Regions from separate parts of the Aquamicrobium sp. NLF2-7 genome, predicted to be linked through region 1. Evidence: riboswitches for the same ligand, from Rfam matches in the RefSeq annotation. Region 1 holds a riboswitch; each other region holds the start of a gene.
The links. A riboswitch is a leader RNA that binds a small molecule or an ion and turns the genes downstream of it on or off. The one in region 1 is predicted to bind cobalamin.
Positions count from the first base shown of each region.

Region 2: it holds a riboswitch for cobalamin, as region 1 does, so the genes downstream of both, MIC97_RS00170 (CbtB-domain containing protein) here and MIC97_RS15150 (ribonucleoside-diphosphate reductase subunit alpha) in region 1, are expected to answer to the same signal.
Region 3: it holds a riboswitch for cobalamin, as region 1 does, so the genes downstream of both, MIC97_RS09255 (TonB-dependent receptor) here and MIC97_RS15150 (ribonucleoside-diphosphate reductase subunit alpha) in region 1, are expected to answer to the same signal.

Region 1 is NZ_JAKSED010000001.1:3,084,652-3,086,908, reverse strand. Features, by position in the region: gene MIC97_RS15155 (glutamine synthetase family protein) at 1-928, shown strand, start outside; cobalamin riboswitch at 1,169-1,388, shown strand; gene MIC97_RS15150 (ribonucleoside-diphosphate reductase subunit alpha) at 1,491-2,257, shown strand, end outside.
Region 2 is NZ_JAKSED010000001.1:36,217-38,473, forward strand. Features, by position in the region: gene MIC97_RS00165 (CbtA family protein) at 1-652, opposite strand, end outside; gene MIC97_RS00170 (CbtB-domain containing protein) at 665-874, opposite strand; adenosylcobalamin (AdoCbl) riboswitch at 922-1,003, opposite strand; gene MIC97_RS00175 (histidine phosphatase family protein) at 1,073-1,624, shown strand; gene MIC97_RS00180 (pyridoxal phosphate-dependent aminotransferase) at 1,634-2,257, opposite strand, start outside.
Region 3 is NZ_JAKSED010000001.1:1,860,201-1,862,457, forward strand. Features, by position in the region: gene MIC97_RS09245 (5-(carboxyamino)imidazole ribonucleotide synthase) at 1-342, opposite strand, end outside; gene purE (5-(carboxyamino)imidazole ribonucleotide mutase) at 339-836, opposite strand; cobalamin riboswitch at 962-1,160, shown strand; gene MIC97_RS09255 (TonB-dependent receptor) at 1,326-2,257, shown strand, end outside.

The DNA of each region.
Region 1 (2,257 bases):
GTTTTATCTGGTCGACCCGAAGCCTGCCCGCCCGCGCGGGCCGGTCTCGCCGATCACCGGCCGCCGGCTCGATTCCGACGCGGCCCTTTCCATCGATGAGATCGACGACTTCGAAGGTTTCCTGCACGAAGTCTACGAGGCCTGCCGCCTACAGGACATTCCCGTCGACTCGGCCATTGCCGAGAATGGCGTCGGCCAGTTCGAGATCAATCTCAACCATGTTCCCGACGCACTGCGCGCCGCCGACGACGCCATACTCTTCAAGCGCACCGTCAAGGGCATCGCGCGCAAGCACGGCTTCATCGCCTCCTTCATGGCGAAGCCCTATGGCAAGCGCTCCGGCAGCGGGTTTCATGTCCATTTCAGCCTGCTCGACGAAGACGGCAAGAACGTCTTCGATGACGGCACGCCGCGCGGCTCCGACATATTGCGCCATGCGGTGGGCGGGCAACTCGCCGCCATGGCGGAAAGCACGCTGGTGTTTGCCCCGCACTTCAATTCGTTCCGCCGCCTGCGTCCGAACTCGCATGCACCAACCGCCGTTGCCTGGGGCTATGAGAACCGCATGGTGGCGATCCGCATCCCCGGCGGTCCAAACGCAGCGCGCCGCATCGAGCATCGCGTGGCCGGGGCCGATGCAAATCCATATCTTGTGCTGGCTGCCATATTGGGAGCCGCGCTCATCGGCATCGAGAGGCAGCTGAACCCCGGTGAACCGGCGACAACCGATGTTTACGAACGCGACATGACCAAGCTGCCGCCCGACTGGGCCTCGGCGATTGCCAGCTTCGAAAACGGAAACCTCGTCGCGGAAATCTTTCCGGACGCGCTGCGCGGCTCTCTCGTCGCGTGCAAAAAGCAGGAACTGGAGACCTTCGCCCTGAGGGTCAACAATTTCGAATTCGAGACCTATCTGGAAGCGATCTGATACCAGCCGGCGGCGGATCGGTTTCCGCCGCCGCATCTTCCTGTGGTTATACCCGTGTTTCTCGTCGGCAGGGAGTTCCGGACGGCATCAAAATGCGTCAGGAATGCCGCCCACTTGCCCGGTCTGGCAAAAAACTTCCTATGAAGACTTTGTGCACAGGCAGCCTTTGGATTGTGGGCATAAGATAAATTCATCCATCAAATTCAAAATCAACCTGTTGACACCAGAACGGCTCCTGATACTAAATGTAGCCATCATGGTTCCTTCCAGCGCCAATATGGATCTGGAGGGCTAAGAGGGAAGTCGGTGCCCTTGCGAGGAAATCCGACGCTGCCCCCGCAACTGTAAACGGTGAGTCGTTGTCCCTTTTCGTGTCACTGGTGCGTTTCAGGCACCGGGAAGGCCGGACAGCGACGATGAGCCGTGAGCCAGGAGACCTGCCGTGATACTGCACGAAACTCGGGCGGGGTGTCCCGGAGGTGCGCTTGCCCACGTGGCCTGAGCCACGCCATCGGGCATGCGTTGCCGTCAGCTCCCCCGTCCACAGCGCCACGGGGATAAGATGCCGGCGACCACTGCACTCCAGACGATCGGGACCGATGCGGTTCCACCTTCCATAGAAAACGAAGCCCGGACCCCGACGGAGCCCGGCTACCGCATCATCCGCCGCAACGGATCGGTCACGCCCTTCGATCCGACCAAGATCACCGTCGCGCTGACCAAGGCGTTCCTGGCTGTCGAGGGCTCGGTGGCGGCCGGCTCGCGCCGCGTGCACGACGTGGTCAAGGACCTGACCGAGCAGGTTGTGGGCAACCTCACCCGCCGCATCGGCGAAGGCCGCACCTTCCATATCGAGGACGTGCAGGATCAGGTAGAACTGGCGCTGATGCGCTCGGAACACCACAAGGTCGCCCGCGCCTATGTGCTCTATCGCGAAGAGCGCGCCCGCGAACGTGCGGCCGCCAAAGCCGCCGCTCCTGAATCCGCCGCGCCGTCGCTCCACGTCACCCGCGCCACCGGCGAAAAGGTTGCGCTGGACGAGGGCCGTTTCCGCCGCATCGTCGAGGAAGCCTGCGAAGGGCTGGAGGCTGTCTCCCCGCAGCCGATCCTCAACGAGGCGCTGCGCAATCTCTATGACGGCATCACCGAGGACGAACTGTCGCTGGCGCCGATCCTTGCCGCGCGCACGCTGGTCGAGACCGAGCCCAACTACAGCTTCGTTTCCGCCCGCCTGCTGCTCGACCGGCTTCGCCGCGAAGCGCTGAGCTTCGTCACCGGCCGCTCCGAGCAGGCCACGCAGGCCGACATGGCCGAGCGCTATGCCACCTA
Region 2 (2,257 bases), 3.0 Mb from region 1:
CCGCATGCATGCCGAGCGAGGAGGTGCGGAAATGCCAGATCAGATCGGCCGAATAGCCTTCTGGAATCTCGTTTACCGTCGGCAGCGCATACTGGGCAATGGCGATGATGGCGAGGAAGGCGAGGCCTCCGACGATGCCGGCATTCCAGCCGCCCAGCTGGCTCCACAGTCGCCGCGCCAGCGCAACGGCGATCACGGCCGCTATGATCGAGACGATCAGCATGACGAAGAACAGCTCGGTGCGCTCGCCGATCGTTTCGGGATTGCCGACGGCCGGCGGCGTCGCCGGATATTTCATGGCTGGGGCAATCACCACGGCGATGAAGGCGGCGATCGCCAGCAGGCCGGCGGTGGCGCGGGGCGTGAGCGTGACGACACGCCCGTAGACGAAGGCGAAGACCAGCGCGAACAGCCCGCCGATGGCGGCGCCATAGACGACCGAACCTGTCAGCAGGCCAAGTCCGGCCTGCGTTTCGCGGCTGACCAGCTCTTCCTCTTCCTCGGCCGGTTCGCCGGAGGCTGCGGCCGCCGCTTCTTCATAAGCGATGGCGGTGTCGATGTGAGGTTCGCCGAACACGCGGGCAAAACCGAATGCGAAGAGACCAGCGAGGACGCCGATCAGCATCCCGCGAAGCAGAAGATTTCCAACCATGGCGCTGTTCTTTCAGTGGCAGGGGAAGCCGAGGAGGTGACGCGCGTCATGAACAAATTCATGCGTGCTCAGGCTTGAGAACAGGGTCGTTGCCCCTTCTTCCGCGCCGATGAAATAGATGCCCAGAATCATGAGCAGGCCGCCGAAAATGGCCCATGGCATGATTTCGCGAACCGGAATAGGAACCGGCCGCACGTCTGGTGCAAAAGTAATGTCGGACATCGTGCTTCTCCCTGGGATCCTGCGTCCCGTTCATGCAAGCTGGGGAGACGAACCAAGGTCTGACTTCCGGCACTCCTGCCGGTCACAGTGGCGCGACCGTGCTGGATTTTCACCAGCTTCCGGATCCGTAACCTTTGCCGAAATTACCCGCCGTCCTGTATGGCTGTCAATTGAACTGAAGGGGAGACGCGAGAGAATATGACAGGACGCCTGACCCTGATTTGTTGTGGTGCGACCGCCGCTTTGCGCCGCAATGCCTTTCATCGCGATGAGCCGCTGGAACAGAAATCGCTCTCTCAGGCGCAAAGGCTGGCCACTCAAATCCCGGGTGCGGACCGCGTCTGGCACGGGCCGGAGCTCAGGGTGCAGCAAACGGCGAATGCTCTGGGCCTGAAAGGGAAGGCTTTCGCGGCTCTGGCCGACCAGAATTTCGGCTTCTGGGCTGGCCGCAGGCTTGCTGAACTCGATCCGGCGGAACTTGCGGCATGGATGTCCGACCCCGATGTGGCACCGCACGGCGGCGAAACGCTGAACGATCTGCGCCGGCGTATCGCAGCTTTTCTGAAGGAAAACCTCGGCCTTTCGGGGCATACGCTTGCGATCACGCACCCCGCAGTCATTCGTGCTGCCGTCTGCGAAGTGCTTGGCGCGCCATCGCAGGCTTTCCGGGCAGTAGATGTTCAGCCTCTCAGCCTGACACACTTCACCAGCGATGGCCGTCGCTGGGCTCTGCGTATGGTCTCCCGATGAACAGCAAGCCTATCCCGCGCGAGCAGCGGCCAGTGCTTTCGGCAGTTCCTCGGCCAGAATATCGAGCTCGTGGTCGAGCCCGACGCTGATGCGGACACAGCGATCCAGCCCGGCCACCATCGGCTTGCGGATGAACACCCCGCGCGCCAGCAGGTTCTGGAGCACTTTCAGCGCGAAAGCGCCGTCCCTGCCGCAGTCCACGGCCACGAAATTGGTGGCGGAGGGCAGGGCGTCGAGCCCGTTTTCCGCAGCGATCGCGGCGATGCGCTGCCGTCCGGCTTCCACCTTGCGCACCACCTCTGCCAGCCATGCCTGATCCTTGATCGCGGCCTCGCCCGCGATCTGCGCCATGCGGCTGACGCCATAGTGATTCCGGATCTTCTCGAAGGCGGCGATAACCGTCTCTTCTCCCATGGCATATCCGCAGCGAATGCCGGCAAGCCCGTAAGCCTTGGAGAAGGTGCGCATGCGTACCATGTTGGGGCGCGAAACATCGATTGCCGGCAAGGCGGAAGCTGGCGCCAGCTCGCAATAGGCCTCGTCGAGAATGAACATGGTGGTCTCGGGCAGGGCTTCGACGAAGCGGTTGATCTCGTCGGCATCCCACCAGCTTCCCATCGGATTGTCGGGATT
Region 3 (2,257 bases), 1.2 Mb from region 1:
GCCGTTGAGGAACTGCTTTTCGCTCAGCCGGTCCTGCGACACCTCCAGCGCGCGCGGCGGCGGCAGAACGGGCACGCGCCCGGCGAGCCTCTCGGCGGCCTCCACCGGCACGTTCTCGAACTCATAGGTTATGACATCGCTGATTGCGGCCAGTTCGGCCAGCCCGGCCGGATCGTCATAGGCAGCCACGATCTGCCGGTTCGCCACCTGCGCGGCCGGGCAATCGGCCTGCGGCTCCAGCACGGCGATGCGGTAGCCGAGGCGGGCGGCTGCCATGGCCAGCATGCGGCCAAGCTGGCCGCCGCCAACGATGCCGATGGTCGATCCGGACGCCAGCATCACGCGTCGTCCTTCGGCTCGAGGGCAACCTTGTCCGTCTGCGCGGCGCGCCAGGCTTCCAGCCGCCCGGCCAGCGCATGGTCGGTGAGCGCCAGCACGGCGGCGGCCAGAAGTGCCGCATTGACCGCGCCGGCCTTGCCGATGGCCAGAGTGCCGACCGGAATGCCGGCCGGCATCTGCACGATCGACAACAGCGAATCCTGCCCCGACAGCGCCTTCGATTCCACCGGCACGCCGAACACGGGCAGCGACGTCATCGCCGCCGTCATGCCCGGCAGATGCGCGGCCCCGCCGGCGCCGGCCACCACAACCTTGTAGCCGGCAGCCTTCGCGCCGTGGGCAAAATCATAGAGACGTTGCGGCGTGCGATGCGCGGAAACGATGAGGCTTTTGTGGGACACACCAAGCTCGGCGAGCGTTTCGGCGGCGTGGCGCATGGTCGCCCAGTCGGACTGGCTGCCCATGATGATGGCGACATCGGCTTGTCGGTCGGTCAATGGCCTGCTCCCGTCAGCTAAAGCGGCGACGTAGCGGAATTTTCGCCACCCCGCAAGGACGAGAAGTGCGGCGGGCATTCCTGATCCCGTACTGTCGGAATTGACACGCCGTGCCAGCGATGCTTAGCGTCGCAACCGGAACTGGTTCCGATTACGGATGAAAAGGGAACACGGTCTGCCGCATTGCCGGCAAAGCCGCGACTGCCCCCGCAACTGTAGCCGCCGAGCCTCCCCCGATATGCCACTGGATCTTAACGGTCCGGGAAGGCGGCGGGAGGCAATGACGCGGAAGTCAGGAGACCTGCCGGTTCCGGTCACCCATGTCTGATCTCGGGGTGAGATCGGGCGCGGCCGTCCGCAGCGGTGACACGAAACGTGTTGCCGCGTGCCGGTACGGCCGGGGGTGCAGACTGCACCTCCCCTGCCTGCCAGTTCCCGGTGAAAGGCTGTTTTTCCGGGCGCACCCGTGCCCGGCAGGGGGAAATGACGATGAGAACAACGATTCTGGCGGCCGGCATCTGCTCGCTGACGCTTACCGGTACCGTCCGGGCGCAGGATGAAAGCCCGCAGGCCACCGATGTCATCGAGCTGAAGACAATCTCGGTAACCGCCAACCGCACCCCGACCCAAAAGAACAAGGTCGGCTCGAAGGTGGAGCAGATCACGCAGGCGGAAATCGGGGCGAAATCCCGTCCGGTCCTCAGCGACTATCTGAACCTGCTGCCCGGCGTTTCGGTTGCCAGAAATGGCGGCCTCGGCGGCACAACCGGCCTTTTCGTGCGCGGGCTTGGCTCCGGCTACGTCAAGACGCTCTACAATGGCATCGACATTTCCGATCCAACCGGCACACAGGTGCTGACGCATTACCAGTATCTTCTCACCGGCGGCATCAGCAATGTGGACGTTCTGAAGGGCTCCCAGAGCACCCTCTACGGTTCCAGTGCCATAGCCGGTCTGGTGAACATCTCGACACTCGGCCAACCGGACAGCGGCATTCACCATACGGTCGAGGCCGAGGGCGGTTCCTTCGGCACCGTGCGCGGCCGCTACGGATTTACCGCTGCGAACGAAGGATCGGGATTCGCGGGCAACATCTCGGGACTGCACACCGACGGCATCTCGGCCCGGGCAGACGGCCGGGAGCGGGATGGGCTCGACAGTCTGAATATCGACCTAACCGCCGAACACAGGATCAACGAAGCCTTTTCGGTCTTTGGCTCGGTCCTGCATCTCAATTCCAAGGCCGAGTTCGATGGCAACGGCCCCGACGATCCCGACAGCTATGAGCGGGCGAGGATGACCGGAGGCCGGTTCGGCCTCAATTTCGATCTCATGGACGGCAGGCTGAAGAACACCGTCTCCGCTCAAGGTTTCAAATCGGACCGTGAAAGCGTGTGGGACGGGTCTCCCAGCCTCTTCAT